Regions from separate parts of the Streptosporangium sp. NPDC002524 genome, predicted to be linked through region 2. Evidence: riboswitches for the same ligand, from Rfam matches in the RefSeq annotation. Region 2 holds a riboswitch; each other region holds the start of a gene.
What was found. A riboswitch is a leader RNA that binds a small molecule or an ion and turns the genes downstream of it on or off. The one in region 2 is predicted to bind cobalamin.

Region 1 (4,895 bases), on a different contig from region 2:
GGTCGGGAATAGATACCACGGAGAGAATCAGTCCCTGACGAACAGAGGGTGCGCATGACGGTACGGCGGGTGATGGGCATCGAGACCGAATACGGCATCTCCGTGCCCGGACAGCCGGGGGCCAACGCGATGGTGACCTCCTCTCAGGTCGTGAACGCCTATCTGGCGGCCTCGGCCGCCAGGGCGCGGCGCGCGCGATGGGACTTCGAGGAGGAGAACCCGCTGCGGGACGCACGGGGGTTCGACCTCGCGCGGGAGGTGGCCGACCAGAGCCAGCTGACCGACGAGGACCTCGGCCTGGCGAACGTGATCCTCACCAACGGGGCCAGGCTGTACGTCGACCACGCCCACCCCGAATACTCCACGCCCGAGTGCACCAATCCCCGGGCGGCGGTGATCTGGGACAAGGCGGGCGAGCGGGTGATGCACGACGCGGCGGTCCGCGCCTCGGCGATGCCGGCCAACGCCCCGATCCAGCTCTACAAGAACAACACCGACAACAAGGGCGCCTCCTACGGCTGCCATGAGAACTACCTCATGCGCCGGGCCACCTCGTTCGCCGACATCGTCAGGCACCTGACGCCGTTCTTCGTCTCCCGGCAGGTCGTCACCGGCGCGGGCAAGGTCGGCATCGGCCAGGACTCCCGGGGCGAGGGCTTCCAGATCAGCCAGCGGGCCGACTTCTTCGAGGTCGAGGTGGGCCTGGAGACGACGCTCAAGCGGCCGATCATCAACACCCGGGACGAGCCCCACGCCGACCCGGAGAAATACCGCCGCCTGCACGTCATCATCGGCGACGCCAACATGTCGGAGATCTCGACCTACCTGAAGCTGGGATCGACCGCGCTCGTCCTGGCCATGATCGAGGACAACTACTTCACCCGCGACCTCGCCGTGGACAACCCCGTCCAGGCCCTGCGCGCGGTCTCGCACGACCCCACGCTCAAGTACGAGATCTCCATGCGCGACGGCCGCAAGCTGACGGCGGTGCAGCTGCAGATGGAGTATCTGGAGCTCGCCCGCAAGTACGCCGAGGAGCGCAGCGCCAACGGCCTGGACGAGCCCACCAAGGACATCCTGGAGCGCTGGGAGTCGGTCCTCACCCGCCTGGCGGAGGACCCGATGCAGCTGTCCAGGGAGCTCGACTGGGTGGCCAAGCTGGAGCTCCTGGAGGGCTACCGCACGCGTGACGGCCTGCCCTGGTCGCACCCGCGCCTGCAGCTCGTCGATCTCCAGTACTCCGACATCCGGCCCGACCGGGGGCTCTACAACCGCCTGGTCGCCCGGGGCCGCATGCAGCGCCTGGTCACCGAGGAAGAGGTCCAGCGGGCCGTCGAGGTGCCGCCCAACGACACCCGGGCCTACTTCCGCGGCCGATGCCTGAGCCAGTACAGCGAGTCGGTGGCCGCGGCCTCCTGGGACTCGGTCATCTTCGACATCCCCGGCCGCGAGTCGCTGCAGCGCGTCCCCACCCTTGAGCCGCTGCGCGGCACCAAGGCCCACGTGGGGGAGCTGTTCGACCGCTGCCGTACCGCCGCGGAGCTGGTGACGGCGCTGACCGGCGAGCAGTGAGCCGCCGGGAGGTCCCGAGAGGCGCCTGAGGGGTCCTGAGAGGTCCTGAGAGGGGGGAGGCGGTCCGGCCCGGACCACCTCCCCCCTCGGCGTGCCCGGACCCTTCGCTGCCCTGACCCCTTTCCGGCTGGATCCCTTGCCGCCCGGACCTCTTGGTGTCCGGACGTCCGGACCCCTTGCGGGCCGGATCCCTTGGTGGCCGGGCCTCTTGCGGGCCGGATCCCTTGCGGGCCGGATCCCGGCAAACCGGACACCTGGATTGACGGGGGACGGAGAACCGGGATACGTTCCGGGTGTTTTGTGGCGGTGCGAGGGAAATCCGGTGAGATTCCGGTGCGGTCGCGCCACTGTAACCGGCTCCCCGGAGCCGGAAGCCAGGTCACACTCGGCCGCCACCGACCTACGAAAAGGGACGCGTAAATCCCGGAGGAGGTGGCCGTGAGCCAGATCTCGGCACCGCACGTTCAGCCCATCCCATGGCCCTCGCTCACCCGCTGGCTGCTCGCCGTACCGGTGCTGCTGCTCCTCGCCTACCTGGTCACCTTCGACCAGGGAGCGATCTCCCAGGCGGGAAACTACCTGCACGAACTCATGCACGACGGGCGTCACCTGCTCGGCGTACCGTGCCACTGAGCCACAGGTGATCACCAAACTCATCGTCCGGGGTCTCGTCGTCGGACTGCTCGCAGGGCTGCTCGCGGCCGTCTTCGCCTACACCGTCGGCGAACCGCGCATCGACCAGGCCATCGCGCTGGAGGAGGCGGCCGCCGCGGCCGCCGCCCCGGCCGGGACACACGACGACACCGGGACCGCCGCCCACTCCCACGACGAGGAGGAGGCGCTGGTCAGCAGGGACGGGCAGCGCTTCGGGCTCTTCCTCGCCCTCGGCCTGTACGGCCTGGCGATCGGGGGCCTGTTCTCCCTCGTCTACGCGGCCGTACGAGGCCGGGCGGGACCCCGCTCGGAACCGGTGCTCGCGGTCACGCTCGCCGCCGCCGCGTTCACCTCCGTCGTCCTCATCCCCTTCGTGAAGTATCCCGCCAACCCTCCGGCCGTCGGCGATCCGGAGACCATCAACCAGCGAACCGTGCTCTACCTGGTCGCGGTGGTCATCGGGATCCTCGCCGTCGCCGCGGCCGTCGCCGCCTACCGCTACGCCTCGCGGAGCGAACCGTGGGTGCGCTGGCTGTCGGCGGGCGCCACCTTCCTGGTCCCCGTCGTCGCGGCCTGGATCCTCCTGCCGGAGATCTCGGAGGTGCCCCAGGGCTTCCCCGCCGACCTCCTGTGGGACTTCAGGGTCGCCTCCATAGGGACCCAGGTGGTCTTCTGGGCCGGTGTCGGCGCGCTGTTCGCCTTCGCCGCCCGCAGGCGCGGCCCGGTGTGACGACCCCCTCGGGGGTCACCCGCCTGCTCCTGGTCTGCCACGCCTCCACCTCGGCGACGGTACGGGCCGCGTTCCCGGGTGACGAACCACTCGACGAACGCGGCCTGCGCCGGGCCGGGGAGATGGCGGGGGACCTCGGCCCGGGGCCCGCGGCCTGCCCTCCCGAGCTGCGCTGCGTCCAGACCGCGGCGGCGCTCGGCCTGCGGGCCGAGCACGACCCGCTGCTGGCCGACTGCGACTACGGCCGCTGGAGCGGGATGACCCTCGGCGAGGTCGAGGCCGCCGAACCCGAGGCGCTCGCCTCCTGGCTCGGCGACCCCGGCGCGGCGCCGCACGGCGGGGAGCCGGTCACCGCGCTCCTCGCCCGGGTGTCAGGCTGGCTCGCCGCCCGCGCCCCCGGCAGGGCCGTCGCGGTCACCCACCCGGCGGTCGTCCGCGCCGCGGTCGTCCACGCCCTCGGCGCCCCCGCCCAGTCCTTCTGGCGCGTCGACGTCGCGCCGCTGGCCCGCGTGACGCTCACCGGGCGCGGCGGGCGCTGGCGGCTCAGCTACCTCCCATGACGGTCAGAGCGCCCGGCGGCCCTTTGATCGCGACTGCTTTCGACTGATTTCGACGAGACGGACAGGAGATCCCGAAGGTGCCTGACTCCCGCTATCCCTTCACCGCGATCGTGGGGCTGGAGGACCTGAAACTCGCGCTGATCCTCAACGCGGTCTCCCCCCGCGTCGGGGGAGTGCTGGTCAGGGGGGAGAAGGGCACCGCCAAGTCCACGGTCGTGCGGGCGCTGGCCGCGCTCCTGCCGCCCGTCGAGGTGGTGACCGGCTGCCGCTTCTCCTGCGACCCGGCCGCCCCCGACCCCGGCTGCCCGGACGGCCCGCACGAGAGCCGTACACCCCCGGCCCCCCAGCCCGCCACCGTGCGGCCCGGCGAAGCCCGGCCAGACGGGACTCAGCCCGTCACCGTGCGGCCAGACGGAGCTGAGCCCGGTGAAACTCAGCCCGATGGGGCTCGGCTCGGAGAGGCTCGGCCCGGCGCGGCTCAGTCCGTCACCGGGCAGTCCGTCACCGAACGGGCCGCCACCGAACGGGCCGCCACCGGGCGGTCCGGCGGAGCGCGGGACGGCGCCGCGCGGCCCGCCCGGCTGGTCGAGTTGCCCGTCGGCGCCTCCGAGGACCGTCTCGTCGGCTCCCTCGACATCGAGCGCGCCCTCACCGAGGGCGTGAAATCCTTCGAACCCGGCCTCCTGGCGAGCGCCCACCGGGGCGTCCTGTACGTGGACGAGGTCAACCTCCTCCACGACCACCTGGTGGACCTGCTGCTCGACGCCGCCGCCCTCGGCACCTGCTACGTCGAGCGCGAGGGGGTGTCGGTACGGCACGCCGCCCGGTTCCTGCTGGTCGGGACGATGAACCCCGAGGAGGGGGAGCTGCGCCCGCAGCTGCTCGACCGCTTCGGGCTGACCGTGGAGGTCCGGGCCTCGCGGGAACCGTCCCAGCGGGTGGACGTGGTACGGCGCCGCCTGGCCTTCGAGGCCGACCCCGACGCCTTCGCCGCCGCCTGGTCGGACGAGGAGCGGGCGCTGGCCGCGCGCATCGCCGAGGCGCGTGCCCGGGTCCCCCAGGTCGTCCTGCCGGACGCGGCACTGCTCAGGATCGCCACCGTCTGCGCGGGCTTCGAGGTGGACGGGCTCCGGGCCGACCTGGTCACCGCCGGTGCGGCGATCGCGCACGCCGCCTGGCAGGGCCGCGTCACCGTCACCGCCGACGACGTACGGGAGGCGGCCAGGCTCGCGCTCCCGCACCGCCGCCGCCGCGACCCCTTCGACGCGCCGGGCCTGGACGAGTCCAAGCTCCAGGACCTCCTGGACCAGATCCCCGACGACCCCGAGGACCCCGACGACCCGGAAGGCCCGGAGGGCCCGGACGACTCCGGGGGCCCC
Region 2 (4,895 bases):
GACGTAGTCGATCACAGTTCCCCTCTGGCGGCCGCCAGCGCGGCCGCGGTCTCCTCGATGCCGGAGCAGGTCAGGCCGGTGCCGTCCAGTTCCAGGCGGTAGCCGTCACCGGTGGCGACCACATCCACGACCCGCCCCCTCGGACGGCCGCAGCGCCTGCCGCACCCCGCCCAGTGCACGGGGAGCGTATCGGTGCCCGGCCCCCTCCCGGACGGCGGGGCCACGGACGGCCCACTCTCGGACGGCCCACTCTCAGACGGCCCACTCTCGGACGACTCGCTCCCGGACGGCTCGTCTCCGAGCGGGGCGGCTGTGGAGGGCGGGGCCATGGCGATGCCGATGCTGGTGGCCGCGTCGGCCTGGACGTCGGCCAGGGATTTGGCGCAGCCGGGACGGCCGGTGCAGGCCGTCACACCGATCCACGGCGAGGCGGGGTCGACGACCAGCCCGGCGGACCGCAGGCGGGCGGCCGTGCCCGCGACCTCGGCACGGTCCAGGCCGGGCAGGACCACGCCGCGCCACGGCGTGAGCCGGATCTCCCCGCCCGAGGCGGCGTCCGCGAGCAGCAGTGCCTGCTCGGAGGTGAGCCGCCCCAGCGGGATCGCCACCCCGAGCGCGACCCGCGCGCCCTCGCCTCCGATGCCGATGCCGTTCTCGTCCCCGCTCCCGCCGCCGAGCCCGTCTTTGTGCCCGTCTTTGAGCCTGTCTTCGGGTCTGCCTCCAAGCCCGTCTCCAAGCCCGTCTCCAAGCCTGTCTCTGATGCCGTCCTCGATGTCGTCCCCGGCGTCGCCCTCGGTGCTGTTTCCGGGACCCGTCTCACCCCCTGTCCCGTCCCCGGCCCTGCCCGTGCTCTCGATGACGCCGACCGGTCCGAGGGCCACGACCCGTGGCCTCACCGGGTCGAAGGGCGTCGTACCGGGGAGCCCGAGGGCGGTTCGCACCCGGGCGGCGATCAGGGAGGGGCCGTCGGGGAGTTCGGCGATCCGCCAGGCGGTGACGTCCCGGACGGCCAGCTCGTCGAGGAACGCCTCGGCGGCGGTGAGGAGGGCGGTCACGGCGCCGTCCAGCGGGACGCGCAGGCCGGTGTCGGTCCCGGCGAGGATCAGCGCGGCCTCGTCCGGCCCCGTGGGCAGGATCCCGGCGTCCGCGCCCAGTCCGGCCACGTCCCCCCGGCCGTCGTCGAGGGCGAACATGAACCGCCCCGGCAGGGCGGCGAGGGCGGGGCGGGCGCACAGCCGCCGGTCCAGCTCGCCGATCAGCGGTGTGACGTCGACGATCCCGCCGCCGTCCGGATGACCTGAACGGCGTGGGTGGCCCGGATACCCCGGGACGTTCGTGCCGTCCGGAGCATCCGCGCCACTCGGCCCGCTCGATCCGCTCAGCCTGTTCGGTCCGTTCGGTCTGCTTGGTCCGTTCGCCCTGTTCGGGTCAGCCGGTTCGGCCGGTGCGCTCAGCCCGGTAGACCCGGTAGACCCGGTATATCCGGCAGACCAGGTTGGCTCAGTCAGTCCGGTCGGCCCGTCCAGACCGGTCAGTCCGGTCAGCGGGGAGGCGAGGATGTTGCGGATCCGCTCGTGCGTCGCCGAGGGCAGCAGACCCGCCCTCGCCATCCGCGCGGCGAACCCGTTCTCCGCGCCATTTTCCGCGTTGTTCCCCGTACCGCCCCCCGCGTCGCCGTCCGGATCCGCCGGGCCGAGGCCGCGTACCTGGACGTTCGCGCGGGAGGTCAGCTCGATGACGCCGCTGCCGTACGTCGACGCGGCGTCGGCGAGTTCGCGCAGCTGGGAAGGGGTGAGACGGCCACCGGGCACGCGGACGCGGGCCAGGCCGCCGTCCGCGGCGGCATGGACCTGGAGCGCCCCGGGGCACGCGTCGAGTCGCGATCGTCCGGAAAAGTCGGCAATGGACACTCGAAGGATGTTAACGCCAGTTTCTTGCAACGAACCGGACTGCCGTAGTGTCATCGGTGGCGACGGCAAAGGGAGGAAGCCGGTGTGATTCCGGCGCGGTCCCGCCACTGTAACCGGGGAGCGAACCCCACCCGGGCCACTGTCCGACGACGGGCGGGAAGGCCGGGGTGAGCACCGATCCGGGAGCCAGGAGACTCCAGCCGTCGCGGCCGACGACGACCCGGGGCGAGGACCCCGAGGGAGGAAGCTCCGTGCGCTCTTCGCCGTTCCCCCGCGACACCGTGACATCGCCGTTCCCCCGCCACGTCGTGGCATCCCTGGGCCGTACCGCCCTGCCTCTCCTGGAGTGTGGCGCGTGATCCTCCTGCTCTCGACCTCCGACACCGACCTGCTGAGCGCCCGCGCGAGCGGCGCCGGCTACCGGCTCGGCAACCCCGCCAGGCTCTCCGCAGCCGACCTCCCGCCGCTGCTGGAGGGCGCCGACCTGGTCGTGGTACGCCTGCTGGGCGGGCGCCGCGCCTGGGAGGAGGGGCTGGACGCCCTGCTCGCCGGTCCCCGGCCCGTCGTCGTGCTCGGTGGCGAGCAGGCGCCCGACGCCGAGCTGATGGAGCTGTCCACCGTGCCCGGCGGGGTCTGCGCCGAGGCGCACGCGTACCTCGCCCACGGCGGCCCGGCCAACCTGACCGAGCTGCACCACTTCCTGTCCGACACGCTGCTGCTCACCGGCCACGGGTTCGCCGCGCCCGAGCCCACCCCCACGTGGGGCACGCTGGAGCGCGAGGCGCGCGACCAGGACGGGCACGACGGGCCCGTCGTCGGGGTGCTCTACTACCGGGCCCACCACGTGGCCGGCAACACGGCCTTCGTCGAGGCGCTCTGCTCGGCGATCGAGGACGCGGGCGCGCGGGCGCTGCCGGTGTACTGCGCCTCCCTGCGCACCGCCGAGCCCGGCCTGGTGGAGGTCCTGCGTACGGTGGACGCCCTGGTGGTGACCGTGCTCGCCGCGGGCGGCACCCGTCCGGCGACCGCGTCGGCGGGCGGGGACGACGAGGCCTGGGACGTCGGCGCGCTCGCCGAGCTGGACGTGCCGATCCTGCAGGGCCTGTGCCTGACGAGCAGCCGGGCCTCCTGGGCGGAGAACGACGACGGCCTGTCCCCGCTGGACGCCGCCACCCAGGTCGCGATCCCCGAGTTCGACGGGCGGATCATCACGGTGCCGTTCTCCTTCAAGGAGATCGACGAGGACGGGCTGACCGTCTACGTGGCCGACCCCGAGCGGGCCTCGCGGGTGGCGGGTATCGCGGTGCGGCACGCCGCGCTGCGGCACATCCCGCCCGCCGAGCGGCGGCTGGTGCTGATGCTGTCGGCGTACCCCACCAAGCATGCCCGCATCGGCAACGCCGTCGGCCTGGACACCCCGGCCAGCCTGGTGCGGCTGCTGGCCGCGCTGCGCGAGCGCGGGTACGACATCGGCGCCGAGGACGAGCTGCCCGGGGTGACCGGGCAGGACGGCGACGCGCTCATCCACGCGCTGATCGCCGCGGGCGGGCAGGACCAGGACTGGCTCACCGAGGAGCAGCTCGCCGGGAACCCGGTGCGCATCGCGGCGGGCCGGTACGCCGAGTGGTACGCCACCCTCCCCTCGGACCTGCGCGCCCGGATGGAGGAGCACTGGGGCCCGGCGCCCGGCGAGCTGTTCGTGGACAGGTCGCGCGACCCGGAGGGCGAGATCGTGCTGGCCGCGCTGCGCTCGGGCAACGTGGTGGTCATGGTGCAGCCGCCGCGCGGTTTCGGCGAGAACCCCATCGCGATCTACCACGACCCCGACCTGCCGCCCAGCCACCACTACCTGGCCGCCTACCGCTGGCTGGCCGACGGCTTCGGCGCGCACGCGATGGTCCACGTGGGCAAGCACGGCAACCTGGAGTGGCTGCCCGGCAAGTCGGCGGGCTTGTCGGCCTCCTGCGGCCCGGACGCCGCGCTCGGCGACCTGCCGCTGATCTACCCGTTCCTCGTCAACGACCCCGGTGAGGGGACCCAGGCCAAGCGTCGCGCGCACGCCACCCTGGTCGACCACCTCGTGCCCCCGATGGCCCGCGCCGACAGCTACGGGGACATGGCCAGGCTGGAGCAGCTCCTCGACGAGCACGCCTCCATCGCGGCGATGGACCCGGCCAAGCTGCCCGCGATCCGCGCCCAGATCTGGACGCTCATCCAGGCCGCCAGGCTCGACCACGACCTCGGCATCGCCGACCGCCCGCACGACGCCGAGTTCGACGACTTCCTGCTGCACATCGACGGCTGGCTGTGCGAGGTCAAGGACGTCCAGATCCGCGACGGCCTGCACGTGCTGGGGGCCGCCCCCGAGGGGCAGCCGCGCGTTGACCTGGTGCTGGCCATGCTGCGCGCCCGGCAGATGTGGGCGGGCAGCGAGGCGCTCGTCGGGCTGCGCGAGGCCCTCGGCCTGGCCGAGGACGGCAGCGCGGGACGGGTCGGCGTCGACGAGGCCGAGACCCTGGCCCGCGCCCTGGTCGAGGCCATGGAGCGGCGTGGCTGGGACCCGTCGGCGGCGGGCGAGGTGACCGCCGAGATCCTGGGCCACGCGGCTTCCCCAGCCGCTCCGGTCGCTCCGGCCGCCCTGGCCGCTCCGGCCGACTCGAACGGCTCGAACGACACGACCGGCTCGACCGGCGTGACGGCTGAGGGCGGCGGGGCCGACAACGTGGCAGGCGCGACCGGCGTGATGGCTGAGGGCGGCGCCCCCGGCACGATCGTTTCGGCCGATCCGGAAGGCGCCCCCGGCACGGGCGACGCGAGGGGATCGACCGGCGCACCCGGCGCGGATCTCGGGACGGTGGAGCGGATCCTGCGGTTCGCCGCCGTCGAGGTCGTGCCCCGGCTGGCGCGTACCACCGACGAGATCGACGCGATCCTGCACGCCCTCGACGGCGGTTACGTCCCGGCGGGGCCGAGCGGGTCGCCGCT
Region 3 (4,895 bases), on a different contig from region 2:
GAAGCCCGTTGCCTATGCTGGAGACGAGCACAGGAGGTAGGGCAACGAAGCGACGCATGTTCATCAAGAGCGCGGCGATTGCTGCGGGAGTCGGGCTGACCGATGGAGTCGGACAGCCGGACCAGAGCGCGGCAGCGGTTGCGCGCCTGCGTGATGCCCTCATTCCCAACGAGCCCACCTCGGGACCTGTCCTCACGCATGCGTCGTTCGCCCGTGCCGTCACCCGTGCCCGGCGAGACTTCACCGCCGCCCGTTACGCCGATCTCGCTGGTGATCTCGCCGAGCTGATCCCTGTTGCCCGCGACGCGTCCGCCCCGGCTGATCTCGCCACAGCCGCACAGGTCTACCACCTGACGACCCGCACGCTGATCAAGCTGAGCGCCTCACCGTACGCGTGGGTGTCCGCCCATCAGGGCGAGCGGGCCGCGCACGCCAGCGGTGATCTCCAGGCCATAGGGGAAGCACGTCGAGACCTGGCCAGTCTTTTCCACCGGGCGATGGACTACGGCAAGGCCCGTGACATCACCGTGAGCACGGCGGAACTACTGCGCCCGCAACTGCCTTCCGCCTCTGCCTCTGCTTGGGGGTCGTACGGGGCGCTGATGTCTACCGGCGCCATCGCTGCAGCTCGGTTGGAAGACCGTGACAACGCCCTTGGCATGCTGGAAGAAGCCGAAGAGGCCGCACGACACGCGCCCAAGCTCGTGCTCAGCGCGGGCCATGTGGCCACCTACAAGATCGGTGTGTCCATCGTTCTTGGAGACGCCGGAACAGCCATCGAGCATGCCAGGGACATCGTTCCGGAAGAGATCCCGACCCTGGAACGTCGAGCCAGCTATTACACGGGCATCGCCGAGGCTTACACGCTCTGGGGGAAGACCGATCGCGCCGTGCGTGCGCTCCTGGTCGCCGAGAAGATCGCCCCTTCCGAGGTACGGCGGACCGGCCCCCGGCAGGTGATCACCGATCTGCTTCACCGGGACCGCCACGGCAAGCTCTCCGGTCTGCATGCTCTGGCGCGTCGCTCCGGTGTGACTTTGTGATCATTTTCTGAGTGACGAACTGGGTGGCACTTGAATAGCCGAACAGACCTATCAAGTCCGTACGATTCATTCGTCAGTCCCCCATGATCTTTATGAAGATGTCCGCTCCTTAGCGATCTGACGAGCGGTGGCGTTGCCGTGCCGGATCGGTCCAGAAGGGGGCGCCGTGTCGGTGGCTGCTTCCTGCGTAGCGTCGCTCGGACAGGGTGATCGTGATCTCTTCGGCAGGGCGGGTTATGCTCGTGGCGCGGTTGGTTCTCCCGGCACCGTTGCGGTGTTGGGAGTCGTAAGAGGGAACCCGGTGTGATTCCGGGGCTGCCCCGCAGCGGTGAGTGGGAACGAACGCCGTCATCGGCACTGGGTGTGTGTGCATCTGGGAAGCGACGGTCAGTAGGGGTTGTGTGTGATGCCCGCGAGTCCGAAGACCTGCCAGCCGCTCGTGCGCCGTCCGGTGTGCGGTGATCCGTGGCCTCGTGGGAGGGCCTGGGATGTGTTTTTCCCGTGGGTTCCTTCCGTGTGGCTGTGGGTCGGCATGGCATGAGCCGAGGGAAGGACGCCATGAGTCAGATCACCACGACCGTTTTGGGGTACCCGCGTATCGGGGGCCGTCGCGAGTTGAAGCGGGCGACGGAGGATTACTGGGCCGGGCGGGTCGACGCCGCCGGCTTGCAGGAGACGGCCGCCGGGTTGCGGCAAGGGGTGTGGCGGGAGTTGTCGGGGGCGGGGTTGGATGCGGTGCCGTCCAACACGTTCTCGTTGTATGACCACGTGCTGGACGCGATCGCGCTGGTGGGTGCGGTGCCCGAGCGGTTCGCCGGGGCCGCGGACCCGTACTTCGCGATGGCCCGGGGCGCCGAGGGGGTCGCGCCGCTGGAGATGACCAAGTGGTTCGACACCAACTACCACTACCTGGTTCCCGAGCTGGGCCCCGAGACCCGCTTCCGGCTCGACTGGAGCAAGCCGCTGGCCGAGCACGCCGAGGCGCGGCGGCTGGGGGTCGAGACCCGGCCGGTGCTGGTCGGGCCGCTGTCGTTCCTGCTGCTGGCCAAGTCCACCGAGCCGGGCTTCGAGCCGCTGCGGCTGCTGGACGGCCTGCTGGAGACGTACGCCGAGCTGCTGGAACGGCTCGCCGCGGCGGGGGTGGCCGAGGTGCAGCTGGACGAGCCGGTGCTCGCCGCCGACCGTACGGACGAGGAGCTGGCCGCGCTGCGCCGGGCCTACGTGCGGCTGGGTGAGCTGAGCAGCCGCCCCCGGCTGATGGTGGCCACCTACTTCGGCGAGATCGGGCCCGCGCTGGAGATCCTGGCCCGCAGCCCGGTCGAGGCCGTCGGCCTGGACTTCGTCTCGGCGCCCGGCAACCTGGAGGCGCTGGCCGCCGCCGGGGGGCTGCCCGGCAAGACCCTCGTCGCCGGGGTCGTCGACGGCCGCAACGTCTGGCGTACCGACACCGCGAAGGCGCTGGCGACCTGCGCCGCGCTGCTCGGCCTGAGCGACCGGCTGGTGGTGAGCACCTCCTGCTCGCTGCTGCACGTCCCGCTCGACCTGGACGCCGAGACCTCGCTGGACCCGCGGCTGCGCGAGCGGCTCGCCTTCGCCAGGCAGAAGGTCGACGAGGTCGTACGGATCGGCAGGGCGCTGAACGGCGAGGAGGTCGTCGCGGGGGAGCGGAGCGTCGAGCGGTTCCTCAACCCCCGGGTGCGAGCCCGGCTGGACGCCCTGGGCGAGGGCACCCCGCGCGCCCCGCACGCCGAGCGGCTCGCCGTGCAGAACGCCGACCTGGGCCTGCCGCCGCTGGCCACCACCACCATCGGCTCCTTCCCGCAGACCGGCGAGGTGCGCCAGGCCCGCGCCGCCGTGCGCTCGGGCGAGATCGACAGGGCCGGGTACGAGCGCAGGATGGAGGCCGAGATCGACCGCGTCATCGCGCTCCAGGAGGAGATCGGCCTGGACGTGCTGGTGCACGGGGAGCCCGAGCGCAACGACATGGTCCAGTACTTCGCCGAGATGCTGGAGGGCTACGCCGCCACCGAGCACGGCTGGGTGCAGTCGTACGGCAGCCGCTACGTCCGCCCGCCGATCCTGTTCGGCGACGTCTCCCGTCCCGAGCCGATGACGGTGCGCTGGGCCTCCTACGCGCAGTCGCGGACGAAGAAGCCGGTCAAGGGCATGCTCACCGGCCCGGTGACCATGCTGGCCTGGTCCTTCGTCCGCGACGACCAGCCGCTGGGCGAGACCGCCAGGCAGGTGGCGCTGGCGCTGCGCGACGAGACCCGCGATCTGGAGGCGGCGGGCATCAGGATCATCCAGGTCGACGAGCCCGCGCTGCGCGAGCTGCTGCCGCCGCGGCGGGCCGACCGCGAGGCCTACCTGGAGTGGGCGGTCGCGGCGTTCCGGCTCGCCACCAGCGGGGTGGCCGACAGCACGCAGATCCACACCCACATGTGCTACTCGGAGTTCGGGGAGATCATCGGCGCGATCGGCGACCTGGACGCCGACGTGACCAGCGTCGAGGCGGCCCGTTCCCGGATGGAGCTCCTGGACGACCTGCGCGACTTCGGCTACACGCGCGGCATCGGGCCCGGGGTGTGGGACATCCACTCGCCCAGGGTGCCCTCGACCGGGGAGATCGAGACAGCTCTGCGTACGGCCGCGGCCACGGTGGATCCGGCCCTGCTCTGGGTCAATCCCGACTGCGGCCTGAAGACCCGCGGTTACCCGGAGACGGAGGCCAGCCTCAGGAACATGGTCCAGGCGGCTCTGCGCGTCCGCGCGGAAACGGTCTAGACGAGCAGGTCCTGGAGCTGGGAGCGAGTACGGCTGCGCCGGCGACGGGATGAGCCAGCTCGCCGGGCGCGTGGGTGACGAGCCGGACCTCACCCATCCGGGCCGGACCTCGCCCATCTGGGCCGGACCTCGCCCATCCGGGTCGCGCGTCGCGGGCGGACCGGCCCGCGACGCCGGGACGACGGCGACGAGGGGGGTCGAGGATCGGTGCGTGACGAGGGGTGTTGAGGATCGGTGCGTGACGAAGGGTGTCGAGGTTCGATGTGTGACGAACGACCTCGACACCCTCCGATCGCGCCGTACGTCGGAATCGGTGACCGGCTCGGCGCCGCGGGACGCTTCGCCGTGCCCCGTGCCCCGTGCCCCGTGACCGGTAGCGCGGTGGGCCGGAGGGCGATGAGCCGAGATCCTCCCGCACCCCGCCGTCCGTGAGCGGTGCCGGTTGACGGCCCAGCGGTGTCCGGCCCGCCCGCACGCCCCCGGTCGGCCCTGCCCGCACGCCCCCGATCGGCCGGGAGCCGGTGATTCTGCGGCCCGGCCCGCTCGGCCGATTCATCCAGGCATACCTCCTGCCGGACATGGTCTGTGCCCGGGTTCACCCGGGGCTGTCGCTGGACAGCGAGTGTTGCGTCATATTGCCGAAACTTCAGGCGGCGAACCGGGCCAGTAGAGGGTGCTTCTTGTGATCAGGGCGATCCTGGCCTGTGGAGTGCCGTATTTGTTAGCGCTCACATCGAGCGCCGGTTTTCGTCGGGCCCCTCTCTGTCCGAGTGGTGGAGGTGGTGGTGATGGTGCGGATCACACACGAGAAGTGAAGCCGCTGTCAAGGACCGGAAGACGCCTTCGCGTCGGTAGTACGAGGCTGATCATGGATCCACCTGGTCTTATCGCGACAGCTCTGCGAATCGGCGAGAACTCGCGATGAAACGTTCACGCACGTCCTCGGCGTGAAGTGGGCCACGGCGGGATTTTCGGAATGCCGATTCCGCTTCGTGCGAGCTGTTAAGCGCCGGAGACGAATGTGGTGGCCGAAAGTTTCGTATCTGTCTTGACAAGTTTCGGGCATGT

Region 1: another riboswitch for cobalamin. It lies ahead of ABT053_RS06170 (CbtB domain-containing protein); the one in region 2 lies ahead of cobN (cobaltochelatase subunit CobN).
Region 3: another riboswitch for cobalamin. It lies ahead of metE (5-methyltetrahydropteroyltriglutamate--homocysteine S-methyltransferase); the one in region 2 lies ahead of cobN (cobaltochelatase subunit CobN).

What each region holds. Positions count from the first base shown of each region.
Region 1 is NZ_JBEOWK010000003.1:271,358-276,252, reverse strand. It holds gene dop (depupylase/deamidase Dop) at 55-1,572, shown strand; adenosylcobalamin (AdoCbl) riboswitch at 1,860-1,993, shown strand; gene ABT053_RS06170 (CbtB domain-containing protein) at 2,011-2,205, shown strand; gene ABT053_RS06165 (CbtA family protein) at 2,213-2,956, shown strand; gene ABT053_RS06160 (histidine phosphatase family protein) at 2,953-3,516, shown strand; gene ABT053_RS06155 (VWA domain-containing protein) at 3,594-4,895, shown strand, end outside.
Region 2 is NZ_JBEOWK010000035.1:39,650-44,544, reverse strand. It holds gene ABT053_RS38755 (precorrin-8X methylmutase) at 1-15, opposite strand, end outside; gene ABT053_RS38750 (ferredoxin-like domain-containing protein) at 12-1,910, opposite strand; cobalamin riboswitch at 1,957-2,129, shown strand; gene cobN (cobaltochelatase subunit CobN) at 2,266-4,895, shown strand, end outside.
Region 3 is NZ_JBEOWK010000032.1:51,025-55,919, reverse strand. It holds gene ABT053_RS37670 (helix-turn-helix domain-containing protein) at 1-1,043, shown strand, start outside; cobalamin riboswitch at 1,279-1,491, shown strand; gene metE (5-methyltetrahydropteroyltriglutamate--homocysteine S-methyltransferase) at 1,602-3,827, shown strand.